2 regions of the Mesorhizobium sp. B2-3-5 genome follow, and region 2 is predicted to be linked to the other one. Evidence: predicted binding sites of a transcription regulator. Region 2 holds the regulator's gene; the other holds the start of a gene.
What was found. The regulator LexA, encoded in region 2, represses DNA repair genes until DNA is damaged. The targets are predictions, from matches to a motif close to TGTTCNNNNTGTGTTCNG.
Positions count from the first base shown of each region.

Region 1: FJ958_RS28055 (helicase-related protein) is a predicted target of LexA. The motif match lies at 5,568-5,585, and genes of this name have one in related genera.

Region 1 covers NZ_VFVX01000042.1:8,915-16,279, reverse strand. The annotation lists gene FJ958_RS28085 (citrate synthase/methylcitrate synthase) at 1-779, opposite strand, end outside; gene FJ958_RS28080 (citrate synthase) at 875-2,017, shown strand; gene phaR (polyhydroxyalkanoate synthesis repressor PhaR) at 2,035-2,643, opposite strand; gene FJ958_RS28070 (hypothetical protein) at 2,725-2,958, opposite strand; gene FJ958_RS28065 (acetyl-CoA C-acetyltransferase) at 2,939-4,117, shown strand; gene phbB (acetoacetyl-CoA reductase) at 4,310-5,035, shown strand; gene FJ958_RS28055 (helicase-related protein) at 5,753-7,365, shown strand, end outside.
Region 2 covers NZ_VFVX01000002.1:202,499-209,863, forward strand. The annotation lists gene FJ958_RS03805 (ABC transporter ATP-binding protein) at 1-395, opposite strand, end outside; gene FJ958_RS03810 (ABC transporter substrate-binding protein) at 454-1,434, opposite strand; gene FJ958_RS03815 (GntR family transcriptional regulator) at 1,586-2,359, shown strand; gene lexA (transcriptional repressor LexA) at 2,745-3,482, shown strand; gene FJ958_RS03825 (ComEC/Rec2 family competence protein) at 3,476-5,935, opposite strand; gene gltX (glutamate--tRNA ligase) at 6,038-7,365, shown strand, end outside.

The DNA.
Region 1 (7,365 bases), on a different contig from region 2:
TTCAGCACATCGGCGCGCGGATCGCGCACGCGGTAGATACGATGGCCGAACCCCATGATGCGCTCGCCATGCGCGATCTCGTCGCGCAGCCAGACGGCCGCGTCGCCATGCGCCTGGATGGCATCGAGCATTTCGATCACCGGGCCGGGCGCGCCGCCATGCAGCGGCCCTTTGAGCGCGCCGAGCCCGGCCAGCACCGACGATGTCAGGCCGGCCAATGTCGAAGCGACGACGCGGGTGGCGAAAGTCGAGGCATTGAGGCCGTGGTCGCAGACGGTCACCAGATAGGTGTCGAGCGCCTTGGCAAGATCAGGCGAAGGATCGGAACCCCTCAGCATCCGCAACATGTCGGCGGCATGATCGGCCTTGCTGTCTGGAGCGATCGGCTGTTCGCCGCGTCCCAGACGCAGGAGCGCCGGCGTCAGCACGGCGGGTGCCGCGATCAGCAGCAAGGCATCCTCCAGCGTCTCGCCATCCGGCAGCAGCGCCATGCCGGCGCGCATGGCGCTATAGACGTCAAGCGGTGCCAGCAGGGGCAGCGAAGGCAGGAGCCGATCGAACGCCTCGACACGCGCCTTGCCCAATCTCGCCGCCAGATCGGCGTCACCAGGCAAATCGTCGAAGAACCCGTCCAGCAGCAGATGCACGACCTGCGGATAGCTCCATCGCCCGGCGAGTTCCGGCAGGGAATGGCCACGGATCGTCAGGCGGCCGCCCAGACCATCCACGTCCGACAGCACGGTTTCAGCCGCCACCACATCATCGAGCCCATTCGCCATGACCTTGTCTCCTTGAAGCTTTTCCCGATGGGAGATAAGAGTGGACAACCCAAGCATCAATCTTGATCAATAGAATCAATATCAGGGGGCTCGATATGTCCGAATGGCTGTCGCGAGAAGAGGCGCTGGAAAGGCTTCGGGTGAGGCCGCAGACGCTCTACGCCTATGTCAGCCGCGGGCGCATCGGCATGCGCCCGGACCGTGCCGATCCGCGCCGCAGCGAATATCGCGCCGACGACATCGCGGCGCTGGCAACCCGCCGGGCGCGCGGACGCAGCCCCTCGGCCATCGCCGAAAGCGCCATCGCCTGGGGCGAGCCGTCGATCGCGACGGCGATTTCGACCGTTTGGCATGGTCATCTCATCTACCGGGGCCAGGACGCCGTTGCGCTGTCCGACCATGCCACGCTGGAAGAGACCGCCGCCCTGCTCTGGGCCCTGCCTAAACCCGTCCGTTTCGAAGCGCCGGCGCCGGATGCGCCAAGCCAGCTCGGTCGAGCCGCGGCCTTTGCGCAGCTTGCCCTGCTGGCCGGCCAGGGACGGCCTTCGCTTGGACGCAGCGCCGCCTCGCTATGCGCGGATGCCGCGCACGCGATCGGCGTGCTGGCCGGCGCCCTCGGTGCCTTGCCGGGGCCGGATCCGGTGCATCGGCGATTGGCGCGGGGCTGGTCGGTCGATGATGGCGGCGCGGAAGCGATCCGGCGCGCCCTTGTGCTGCTCGCAGACCACGAACTCAACGCATCGACCTTTGCCACCCGCGTCGCGGCCTCCACGGGAGCCTCACCCGCCGCTTGCCTGCTGGCGGGCCTGGCGACACTGTCCGGCCCGCGCCACGGTGGCGCCGGCGAAGCGGTGATGCAACTCGCGGAAGATGCGGCACGACACGGCGCCGATGCCGCGATCCGGCGCTGGCTCGGCCATGACCGGCCACTGCCGGGGTTCGGCCATCAGCTCTATCCCGAGGGCGACCCCCGAGCCACGGCACTTCTGGCGGCCATCGACAACACCGACGAGACATTGCGGTCGCTGGTAGCCGCCGCCATTGCCGCGACCGGCGCCCGACCGAACATCGATTTTGCCCTGGCCGTGCTGACGCGCAGCCTCGGCTTGCCGCGCGATGCGCCGTTCCAGCTGTTCGCGCTCGGACGCAGCATCGGCTGGGCGGGGCATATGGTCGAACAGATGGTGAGCGGCAACATCATCCGGCCACGCGGCCGTTATGAGGGATTGTTGCCGTAAACGCGTGACGCGTGCGCTTACGACATCGTGTCGAGTTTACGCTGCATGGCCGCGATCTGGTCCTTCAGCTGCTGCAGATCGTCGGGCTTCTCAGGCGTTTCCTTCCTGGCCGGTTCGGCGGGGGGCGCGGCCGGTGCCGAGCCCGCCGGCGGAAATGGCGTGAACAGCCGCATCGCGTTCTGGAACATTTCCATGTTGCGGCGTGTCTGCTCTTCCAGCGCCTTCATCGGCGTCGCCATCTTCATCACGTCGAGCGGTGACTTGCCGATGGCGCCCTTCATCTGTTCGCGGAACCGCTCCTGCTCCTTGGAGAAGGCGATCATCGACTGTTCGAGGAAGCTCGGCACGATCATCTGCATCTGGTCGCCGTAGAACGCGATCAGCTGGCGCAGGAACGGGATCGGCAGCATGTTCTGCCCATCCTTGTTCTCAAGCTCGAAAATGATCTGGGTCAGCACCGGGTGCGTGATGTCGTCGCCGGTCTTGGCGTCCTGGACGGTGAATTCCTCGCCCTTCTTGACCATCTCGGCCAGATCCTCGAGCGTCACATACGTGCTCGTCCCCGTATTGTAGAGGCGGCGATTGGCGTATTTCTTGATAATGATCGGATCGTCTTTTGCGGCCATCTGCTTCCTCCCCGGACACCGGCGCGCCTGAGTAAGCAGCCGGTAACGATTGCGCCCTTTTTGAGGATATGCGCAAAAGCCTCATAATTCCAAGCAGTTTGTGCAGTGCGGGATCACATAATGCTGCATAGCGGGCAAAATATGCTGCGCAGCAGCGGCCGGGCCAGCGGCACGGCGACGCGCGCCCTGCTTGCGACGCATGGGCGCCATGCCGATTTCCGGTTTGACTTGAGGTTGGGAAAGGGCAAGAAAAGTCCTCAACGACAGAACATCAGCTTGAGGTCTGGAGAACAAAATGTCCGATTCCATCGTCATTGCCAGCGCCGCGCGCACGGCCGTCGGTTCCTTCAACGGCGCTTTCGCCGCCACGCCCGCCCATGAACTGGGCGCCATCGTCATCAAGGAATTGCTGTCGCGTGCCGGCGTCGAAGCGGCCGAGGTCGACGAGGTCATTCTCGGTCAGGTGCTGACCGCCGCTCAAGGGCAGAACCCGGCCCGGCAGGCCTCGATCATCGCCGGCTTGCCCAAGGAGACCACTGCCTGGGGCCTCAACCAGGTTTGCGGCTCGGGCCTGCGCGCCATTGCGCTCGGCATGCAGCAGATCGCCACCGGCGACGCCAAGGTGATCATCGCCGGCGGCCAGGAATCGATGTCGCTGTCGCCGCACGCCGAGCACCTGCGCGCCGGCGTCAAGATGGGCGACTACAAGATGATCGACACCATGATCAAGGACGGGCTGTGGGATGCCTTCAACGGCTACCACATGGGCAACACCGCCGAAAACGTCGCCCGCCAGTTCCAGATCACCCGCGACGATCAGGACCAGTTCGCGCTGGCCTCGCAGAACAAGGCCGAGGCCGCGCAGAAGGCCGGCAAGTTCAAGGACGAGATCGTCGCCTTCACCATCAAGGGCAGGAAGGGCGACACCGTCGTCGACCAGGACGAATACATCCGCCATGGCGCCACGCTCGACGCCATGACCAAGCTGAAGCCGGCCTTCGACAAGGACGGCACGGTGACCGCCGCCAACGCCTCCGGCATCAATGATGGTGCGGCCGGCGCGCTGCTGATGAGCGAAGCGGAAGCCATCAAGCGCGGCATCACCCCGCTGGCGCGCATCGCGTCCTGGGCAACCGCCGGCGTCGATCCGGCGATCATGGGCACCGGCCCCATTCCCGCCTCGCGCAAGGCTCTGGAAAAGGCCGGCTGGTCGGTTGGCGATCTTGACCTTGTCGAGGCCAACGAGGCTTTCGCGGCGCAGGCCTGCGCCGTCAACAAGGACATGGGCTGGGATCCCTCGATCGTCAACGTCAACGGCGGCGCCATCGCCATCGGCCATCCGATCGGCGCCTCGGGCGCCCGCATCTTCAACACGCTGGTTTACGAGATGCGCCGCAGAGGCGCCAAGAAGGGTCTCGCCACCCTATGCATCGGCGGCGGCATGGGCGTCGCCATGTGCGTGGAAGCACTCTGACACATCAACGAACGGGCGGCGTCAATGCATGTCGCCCAAAAGTGCGTAGCGGTTTTGGGAGGCCGACATGCATCCAGATAAGCAGCTAAGCGCGGTGCCTGAATTTACTTCAGGCGACGCGCTTTAGCCGCCCGTCCCATATCAAGTGCCTGCCAAGCCCGACAACAGGGCGATCTCAAAAAGGGGAAATGCATGACCAAGGTTGCAATCGTCACGGGTGGATCGCGCGGCATCGGCGCGGCGATCTCGATCGCTTTGAAGACCGCCGGCTATTCGGTCGCCGCGAACTACGCCGGCAACGACGACGCGGCGGCGAAATTCAAGGCCGAGACCGGCATTCCGGTCTACAAATGGTCGGTCGCCGACTATGACGGTTGCGCCGCCGGCATCAAACAGGTCGAGGCCGACCTCGGCCCGGTCTCGGTGCTGGTCAACAATGCCGGCATCACCCGCGACGCCATGTTCCACAAGATCACGCGTGAGCAATGGAAAGAGGTGATCGACACCAATTTGACTGGTGTCTTCAACATGACGCATCCGCTGTGGGGCGGCATGCGCGATCGCAAGTTTGGCCGCGTCATCACCATCTCCTCGATCAACGGACAGAAGGGCCAGGCCGGCCAGGTCAATTATTCCGCCGCCAAGGCCGGCGACATTGGTTTCTCCAAGGCGCTGGCGCAGGAAGGGGCTCGCGCTGGCATCACCGTCAACGTCATCTGCCCCGGCTACATCGCCACCGAAATGGTCAAGGCGATCGACGAGAAGGTGCTCAACGAGCGCATCCTGCCGCAGATCCCCGTCGGCCGCCTCGGCGAACCGGAAGAGATCGCGCGCTGCGTCGTCTTCCTCGCTTCGGAAGAGGCCGGTTTCATCACCGGCTCGACCCTCACCGCAAACGGCGGCCAGTATTTCGTCTGACACGTCGCCGAGGCCAAAGGCCTCGCACTGGCGACAAACGGACCGGGAAAACCGGTCCGTTTGCGAATTGACGCTGAGGCCTCCAGGCCCTCGCCGCAGCCTGATCCCTCATCAGGCACGCAAGGTTAATTGGCGGCGGGACCCTCGGTGCGAAACCGGTGGCCAAGCTTGTGGATTCCCGGTGGATAAGCTGTTCACAACACCGATATTGGCGGAACAAAAAGGGAAAATACCGCTGGCGCCGTTTTGTCGCCGATTCGTTCCGGGTTTGAGCGGAAGTTAATGTTAATAGGGCCGGAATCGCCTGCCGCTCCTTGAGGCCAAATTCAGAAAAGTTAACAATTTCAAAAGATTGAGCCAAGCGTGTCGCACCGCTTTCTTCGTTTTCCGGCAAAGGTTAACGGCAAAGCTCGCCTAGCATAAAATGGGCCAGTTCGACGATTCAGCATGTGGTGAGACTCATGGTCACAAAATCCATATGTAGCCGTGAACAAAAGCTGAATCTGGAAGAGTCAGCGATTCGTCGCCGATTCGTTCCAGACTCGTTCCATCCGTTAATCGGCGACCGGCCGGGAGCTTCACACAGCCACCTTCGAGCCGCCGGCGGAACATTCCGCTTTCGCTTCGCGCTCGAAATCCCTATGTGTCGCCTGTCATACGCGCCGTCCAGGGCACGCTCCCGACAATGAGAGGCCAGAAAGCCCTATTTTCGAGCCGATGAACATCCAGCCGAAACACACCCAGCCGCTGATCCTGTCGGGCCGCGACGTGACCGCGGTGCTTGGGCCGACCAACACCGGCAAGACCCATCTCGCCATCGAGCGCATGGTGGCGCACGGAACCGGCGTCATCGGCCTGCCGCTCAGGCTGCTGGCGCGCGAGGTCTACAGCCGCGTCTGCGAAAAGGTCGGTGCCCACAAGGTCTCGCTGATCACCGGCGAGGAGAAGATCCAGCCGCCAGGCGCCAAATATTCTGTCTGCACCGTCGAAGCCATGCCGCGCGAGACCGACGCCGCCTTCGTCGCCATCGACGAGGTGCAGCTGGCCGGTGACCTCGAGCGTGGCCACATCTTCACAGACCGCATCCTGCATTTGCGCGGTCGCCAGGAAACGCTTCTCCTCGGTGCGGCCACCATGCACGGCATCCTCCAGCGCCTGCTGAAGGGCGTCTCGGTGGTGACGCGCCCGCGGCTGTCGCATCTGGCCTATGCCGGGTCCAAGAAGCTGACCCGCCTGCCCCGGCGTACCGCCATCGTCGCCTTCTCCGCCGACGAGGTCTATGCCATCGCCGAGCTGATCCGGCGCCAGCAGGGCGGTGCGGCCGTTGTGCTCGGAGCGCTCTCGCCCCGTACCCGCAACGCCCAGGTGGCGCTGTTCCAGTCCGGCGATGTCGACTATCTCGTCGCAACCGATGCCATCGGCATGGGCCTCAACCTCGATCTCGACCACGTCGCCTTCGCCCAGAACCGGAAATTCGACGGCTACCAGTATCGCAACCTGACGGCGGCCGAACTCGGTCAGATCGCCGGGCGCGCCGGCCGGCATCTGCGCGACGGCACTTTTGGTGTCACCGGCCAGGTCGATCCGCTCGACGAGGAGTTGGTCAAGAAGATCGAGAGCCATGATTTCGATCCGGTAAAGGTGCTGCAGTGGCGCACCGCGCATTTCGACTTTGCCAGCCTCGATGCGCTGAAGCGCTCGATCGAGACCAACGCGCCGGTCGAGGGCCTGACGCGCGCGCTGCCGGCGGTGGATGCCCAGGCGCTCGAATATCTGTCGCGCGACGGGGACATCCGCGCGCTTGCCACAGACGCCAAACGCGTGGCGCTGCTGTGGGAGGCCTGCGCGCTCCCCGATTACCGAAAGATCGCCCCGGCCCAGCATGCCGACCTCATTGCGTCGATCTACATGGACCTCGCCCGGCATGGCCATGTCGACGAGAACTACATGGCCGAGCAGGTGCGCCGCGCCGACACCACCGAGGGCGACATCGATACGCTGTCGCACCGCATTGCTCAGATCCGCACCTGGACATTCGTGTCGAACCGGCCCGGTTGGCTGGCCGATCAGGCACACTGGCAGGAAAAGACGCGTGAAATTGAAGACAGATTGTCGGATGCGCTGCATGAGCGGTTGACGAAACGCTTCGTAGACCGCAGGACTTCCGTCCTCATGCGGCGCCTTAGAGAAAATACCATGCCTGAAGCCGAAATTAGTCCTACCGGAACCGTCCTTGTCGAAGGCCACCATGTCGGCGAGTTGCAAGGGTTCCGCTTCACCGCAGACCAGAGCGCCGGCGGCGAAGACGCCAAGGCCGTGCGCACCGCCGC
Region 2 (7,365 bases):
GACAGGCGCTCCTTGTAGGACGCGCACCGCGCGGCGTTCAGCCCTTGCCGCAAGGTGCGTTTGTGGCTGCGCAGATCGGCCAGCAGCATATTCTCCGCTACGGTCATGCTGGCGGCGGTGCCACGCATCGGATCCTGGAAGACGCGCGCCAATTTGGTGGCGCGCTTGTACACCGGCATGTCAGTCACATCGGTGCCATTGATCAGGATCCTGCCGGAATCGAGGATGAGAGATCCGGAAATGGCATTGAGCATGCTGCTCTTGCCGGCCCCATTGGAGCCGATGACGATACCGAACTCGCCCGTGGCCAGCGACAGGTTGAGACCGTCCAGCGCGACCTTCTCGTCGGCCTGGCCCTTGTAGAACACTTTGCGCGCGGATCGGATCTCGAGCATCGTTCCTCCCACAACTGAAGGGTGACGGCGCCGACGCCGTCACCGCTGCAGCCCAACGTCAGTCGACGATGCAGCCGCAATCGGCCATCGAAGCGGGTATCTCGATGCCGAACGCGGCCATCGCCTTGCGGGAGATCGTTGCCATGTGGTCCTTGTAAGCCGGGCGGGACGGCGCGATCGTCTTCGGATCCTTGCCCTTAAGGATTTCGGCGGCGATGTTGCCGGCATTGACGCCAACCTGCGTGTAGTTGACCGCGAAGCTTGCCGGTACGGTGCCGTTGCGGACCGCGCTGTCATCGGAGTTGACGACCGGGATACCGGCCTGGCGGGCGGCTGCGGAGACAGCGGCGATCGCCGGCTGGATCAGGTTCGAAGCCGGGCCGTAGATCACGTCGGCCTTGCCGGCGAGCGAAGCGATGCGTTGCTGGATGTCATTGACGTTGTCGATGCCGACCTCCACGACCTCGAAGCCGGCCGCGGGTGCCGCCGCCTTGATCTTTTCGATCAGGGCAACGTCATTGGCCTCGCCTGGATTGTAGGGCACGCCAAAGCGCTTGGCGTTCGGCAGCAGCTTCTTGGTGAAGGCCATCACCGCGGCGACATCCTGCAGATCGCTGGCGCCGGTCATGCCTTCGTCTCCGGAGTCCCATGACGGCACCAGCTTGGCCGCGACCGGATCGGTGACCGCGGCAAAGACGATCGGAATGCCGGACCCTGCGAGCGCCTTCTTGGCGATCTGCGAGACCGGCGTGGTGATGGTGTAGATCAGCTTGGGCTGCTCCGCCTGCAGCTTGGCGATCATCTGCGGCACCAGCGATGCATCGAAATTGGTGTGGCTCTCGGTGTAGACGACGTCCTTGCCCTCGACGAAGCCATTGTCCGCCAGCGCTTTCTTGAAGCCGGCTATGGCCGCATTCAACTGCGGATGCTCTCCGAAATTGGCTATGCCGATACGAATCTGATCTGCCGCGGCGCTGCCGGCGCTGACCATCAAGGCGCCAGCCAGGGCCAATCCTGACAGCCATTTCGACTTCAACATCATTTCCTCCCAGATTTGATTAGCGCCGCTTATGGACGGCGCGTCAGGCGATCATGGTCAGTCCGCCGGTCCATGTCAAACATTATATATAATTCTTGCCATGCATCGCCATGATATATAATTTTCCAAGCCCGACGATGGACGGACTGCGATGCAGGATCAGAATAACTCCACAAAGACGGAGGCGGCCTATCAGCTGCTGCGGCGCGATATCCTGACGACGCGCCTCATGCCCGGTGCGCCGCTCAAGCTGAGTGCGCTGCGCGGCACATATGGCGTCGGCTGGACGCCGCTGCGTGAAGCATTGTCTCGGCTTGAAGCCGAGCGCCTTGTCACCGCCATCAGCAATCGCGGCTTTGCCGTCGCCCCCGTGTCGCGCGCCGAACTCGAGGATCTGGCGCGGGCAAGAATGGTCGTCGAAATACCCCTGTTCGTGGAATCGATGGAGAAAGGCGACCGGCAATGGGAAGATGCCGTTGTCACCGCGCATTACCGGCTCTCGCGCTGCAAGACCGCGGTTGACGACCCCTCGGACGCGGCCGTCGACCAGTGGGACGAGAGCCACGAGGCGTTTCACGCGGCGCTGCTGAGTGCTGCGACGTCCAACTGGCTGTCGCGATTCCGTTCGACGATCGCGGATCAGCTGCGGCGGCATCATCGTTTTCTCGGCCTGGCGCCGACATTGCGGGCGGCGGCCGGCCTCAAGCATGGCTATGGAGAGGCCATGGACGCCCTGCGCGAGGCGATCGCGATCGAGCATCACACCGCGATCATGGAGGCGGCGCTCGATCGCGATGTCGAGCGGGCAAAGGCATTGATGACGGCGCATATCGGCTACACGCTGCACGTCTATGTTCACAGCGAAGATAGCGGCGCCAACAACTACACCGCACGCGCCGGCAGCCTGAAAGCGGTTTCCGGATGATTTCGGCGCTTCCGCGCCGCCCGACGCTTACGCATGGATCTATCCGCCAAGCGAGCTGGCGAACGTTGGCGTTTTGGTTTCGTTTCGTTCCGCTGGAATGACACTGGGCGACTCCATAAATCCGCCCCGTGCGCCTTTCAGACGACTGAAGCCAAACCTCAACAAGGGATGGGCCACAGGCCATTAACCAAAACGATTTCAATGCGTGTGTCGGCGGCGGAAATCGTCGGTTGCCGTTTGTTGCCGGCGGCAAAAATTTCGAACCCCTTAACAAATTCACTAAACTTTAAACGGTTGCGGAACACAACTGGAACAGATAGGGTTTGTTCTGGGTTTGTTTTTCGATTCCGATTCAGACCCTTCGTTCAATGCCTTGGGGGCCGCCATGCTGACGCGCAAGCAACATGAACTGCTGATGTTCATTCATGAACGGCTCAAGGAAAGCGGCATCCCGCCCTCCTTCGACGAGATGAAAGAGGCTCTTGATCTTGCCTCCAAGTCGGGGATCCACCGCCTGATCACGGCGCTGGAGGAACGTGGCTTTATTCGCCGACTGCCCAACAGGGCGCGCGCACTGGAAGTGCTCAGGCTGCCGGATTCGATCGCGCCGGGCCTCAATGCCGCAAAGAAATTTTCGCCAAGTGTCATCCAGGGCAGCCTCGGTCAGGGCAACCTTGGTCGTCAGATCAAGCCGGCATCGTCGCGCTTGCCCGCGGCCGGCAATGACGACGATGCGATTCCCGCGGTCTCGATCCCGGTGATGGGCCGTATCGCCGCCGGTGTGCCGATCGATGCCATCCAGCACCAGACGCATTCGATCTCGGTGCCGCCTGACATGATCATGGGCGGCGAGCACTATGCGCTGGAGGTCAAGGGGGACTCGATGATCGAGGCCGGTATCTTCGATGGCGACACGGTCATCATCCGCAACGCCGATACAGCGAGCCCGGGCGAGATCGTCGTGGCGCTGGTCGACGAAGAGGAAGCGACCCTGAAACGGTTCCGCCGCAAGGGAGCTTCGATTGCCCTTGAAGCCGCCAACCCGGCCTACGAGACCCGCATTTTCGGACCGGACAGGGTCAAGGTGCAAGGCAAGCTCGTCGGGCTGATCAGGCGCTACTGAGCAGGGATTGGTGCGCTTGCATTGTCAGGCTTTTTATAGGGCGGCAGCCCCCTCGCCTCGCGCGAGAATTTGCGCTGTTCATGCCAGGGCCGGTATGGCCTGTCGACGGCGAAGTTGACGGTTGGCGGGCCGATCGCCGATTGGCGGTCGAAGAAGACCGCGGCACTTCCGTTGCGAGCGAGTTGCCGTTTGGTGACGACGAGAACCAGCGGGTTATGGCAGGCGTCATAGCCAGTCGCGTCGTTGACGACGATCACGTCGGCGAAACCGCAGGCCTTCCAGGTGTTTTTGCGGTCTTCGACATGCGCGACGATCGCTCCGGACGGGTGCCTGGCGAGACAGACGCCGTCGGTGCAGTAGAACGGTGCTCCCGGCGGCAGATTTACGGCATCGGCAATGGTGAACTGCCCATCAGTCTTGTTGAACACCTCCGGCACGACGATGCTTTCGGATACCAATGCGCGTTTCCAGTTGTCGACGGTGAATTCGTTCGGGCGTGCCCGACTGACGGCGAGTTCGCCACCGCCGATCGGCACCGCGACCAGCCGCGCGTCTTCCGAGATCAGCACATCCGGTGTGCGCGTATGCGACACCGTCAACAGGCCGGCAAGCGCGAACGGGAGTGCGGCGAGCCGCAGCCATGTCGTCGCCATCGTCGCGATAACCAGGGCGACCGTCACCAGCAGCACGGACTGCTGCGAAATCAGTCCGACCGCATCTACCGGAGAGCGTTCCGATATCCACGCAGATATTGCGATCATTGCCGTCAGGGCCTTGCCCATCAGGTAAAGGGACGGCGCATCCAAGCCGAACGGCATCAGCAACGCGCTGGCGACGGCCAGGAACATCACGACCGATACGATCGGCATGACGGCCAGATTGACGAACAGGCTGAGCGGCGATACACGCTGGAAATGCCAAATGGCAAACAGCGTCGTAGCGCTGCCGGCGATGATGGAGGTCATAGCCAATCCACCCGTCGTCAGCAGGAATTTTTGTGTCAGAAGCCCTGGCAGGGATAGCTTCGGCGACGGCGGCCTCGTTTTTCGCGCACGATAATCCGCCCAACCGGCATAGGCGCCAACCAGGGCGGCGGTCGCGGCGAACGACATCTGGAAGCTCGGTCCGACCACTTCATGCGGCGAGACCAGGATGACAGCGATCGCCGAGATCGCCAGGTTGCGCATGGTCAGGGCCGCGCGATCGAACAGAACCGCGATCAGCATCACCGCCAGCATGATGAAGCTGCGTTCGGCGGCAACGACGACGCCCGAAATGACAAGATAGGCAGCGATCGAGAAGAGCGCTGCGGCGGCAGCGTATTTCTTGACCGGCCTTCGTGCGGAAAAATCTGGAAACAGCGCGAAGGCGCCGCGCAGCAGACCCATGACGGTGCCGGCGACCAGCGCCATATGCAATCCGGAAATGGATATGATGTGATAGATGCCGGTGCGCCGCATCGCCTCGTTGATTTCGTCGGGAATGCCGGCGCGCACGCCGACGATCAGTGCCGCCGCGATCTCGCCCTCGGCGCCGCCGATGATACCTGTGATGCGGCCGGCGATGGATTGGCGGGCATTTTCCACCGCCGACGACAGGCGAGCCGAAAGCGGCATGCCGTCGTCGGCACTGACAATCCTGGGATTGCCCAGAAAAAACCCGCTGCCGCCGATGCCGGCGAAATAGCTGTCGAAGGAGAAATCATAGCTGTCCGGCCGCACCGGACCGGTCGGCGGCAAGAGTTTGGCATAGCCTGATATCAACGAGCCGGCGGTCAATTCCGGCGGTATCTTGCGTGCCGAAAGCCGGACCCTTTCCGGCATATAGCGCAGTTTCGGCCGGGCGGTGGACGTCACGTCAATGGTCAGCCGGATGCGGCCGGTCTCCATCCGATCGAGCGAGACGACGCGCCCCGTCACTTCAGTCGAAATCTCCGAGCCCAGCATTCGTGTTCCGGCCCGCCATGTTTCGACCTTCGCCGCGAGCAGGCCCAGCGCGCACAGCAGCATTGCCGTGAAACACAGGTGGGTTTTTGGCCGGGAACGCGAGGCAAGCGCACAGAGCGCCGTCAGTACGACGACTGCTACAGGCTTGGCAAAATCAGGCTCCGCCGCCAGCGAATAGTAGCCGATCGCTCCGGTGGCCAGACAGACCGGCACCAGCAGGAAGGCGATGCCCCGGTCAAGTTCCAGTTCCGCCGCCTTGGCCACGCCATGGCGCAGGCGAGGCAATGATGTCAGGCCGAATTGCCGGCGCACGCGCGCAATCCTGCCCGCGGCAAGCGGTGGACTTGGTGCAGGAATGTCCGTCTGCAGCGGCCGGGTAGCGGGCGCGGGCACGAGGGATGTCGGCGATGGCAACGGAATAGCCGGAGGCGTTGCAAACAAGGACCGTTCGCTGACGCCAGCAACAGCGTCCTCGCCCCGATCCGAGCCCCGGCCTCGTCCAGCCATCGGGTCTGCCCCTTGCACCCCTGACGCCCTATGGTACATGAACCCGCGACGCGCGAAAGTCCGCGCAACCGAACCCCGCCTCAGATGGTTTCCGAGAGTTTCATGTCCGACAAGGTCGTCACCCGTTTTGCCCCTTCGCCCACCGGCTATCTGCACATCGGCGGCGCCCGCACGGCGTTGTTCAACTGGCTTTATGCCAAGCACACCGGCGGCACGATGCTGCTGCGCATCGAGGACACCGATCGCGAGCGTTCGACCGATGCTGCGACGGCCGCCATCCTGGACGGACTCTCCTGGCTCGGTCTTGGCTGGGACGGCGACGCTGTCTCCCAATTCGAGCGCGCGCCGCGGCATCGCGAGGTGGCCGAGGAACTCGTGCGCCTAGGCAAGGCCTACCACAGCTACGAGACGCCTGCCGAGCTGGAGGCGATGCGCGAGGCAGCGCGTGCCAAGGGCCTGCCGCCGCGCTACAACGGCCAGTGGCGCGATCGTGATCCGTCCGAGGCGCCTCCGGGGGTCAAGGGCGCCATCCGCATCAAGGCGCCAACCGAGGGCGAGACGGTAGTTGACGACCGTGTCCAGGGCGAGGTGCGATTCCCCAACAAGGATCTCGACGATTTCATCATTCTGCGTTCGGACGGCAACCCGACCTACATGCACGCCGTCGTCGTCGACGACCACGACATGGGCGTTACGCATATCATTCGGGGCGACGACCACCTGACCAATGCGGCCCGCCAGACGGTGATCTACAACGCCATGGGCTGGGAGGTGCCATCGATGTCGCACATCCCGCTGATCCACGGCGCCGACGGTGCCAAGCTGTCGAAGCGCCATGGCGCGCTCGGCGTCGAAGCCTATCGCGCCATGGGCTACCTGCCGGAGGCACTGCTCAACTACCTGGCGCGCCTCGGCTGGAGCCATGGCGACGACGAGATCATGTCGATCAAGGATATGATCTCCTGGTTCGACATCGGCGACGTCAACAAGGGCGCCGCCCGTTTCGATTTCGCCAAGCTGGAGGCGCTGAACGGCGTCCATATGCGCCGCATGAGCGACGCGGAACTGTTCGACATCTTCATCGCCACCCTGCCCTATCTCCAGGGCGGCCCGGCGATGGCCGCGCGCCTCAACGAGCATAACAAGGCGCAATTGCTGGCAGCCCTTCCGGGCCTGAAGGAGCGCGCCAAGACACTGGTAGAACTCGTCGATGGCGCCGCTTACCTGTTTGCGGAGCGGCCGCTGCCGGTCGACGAGAAGGCGGCGCTGCTGCTCAATGGCGATTCCCGCAAGATCCTGCGCGGCGCTCACGAAGCCTTGAATGCGCTTTCGGGCGACTGGACGGCCGCCGCCGCGGAGGCCGCGATCCGCGACTATGCGCTGGCCGGAGGCCACAAGCTGGGCGCCGTGGCACAGCCCTTGCGCGCCGC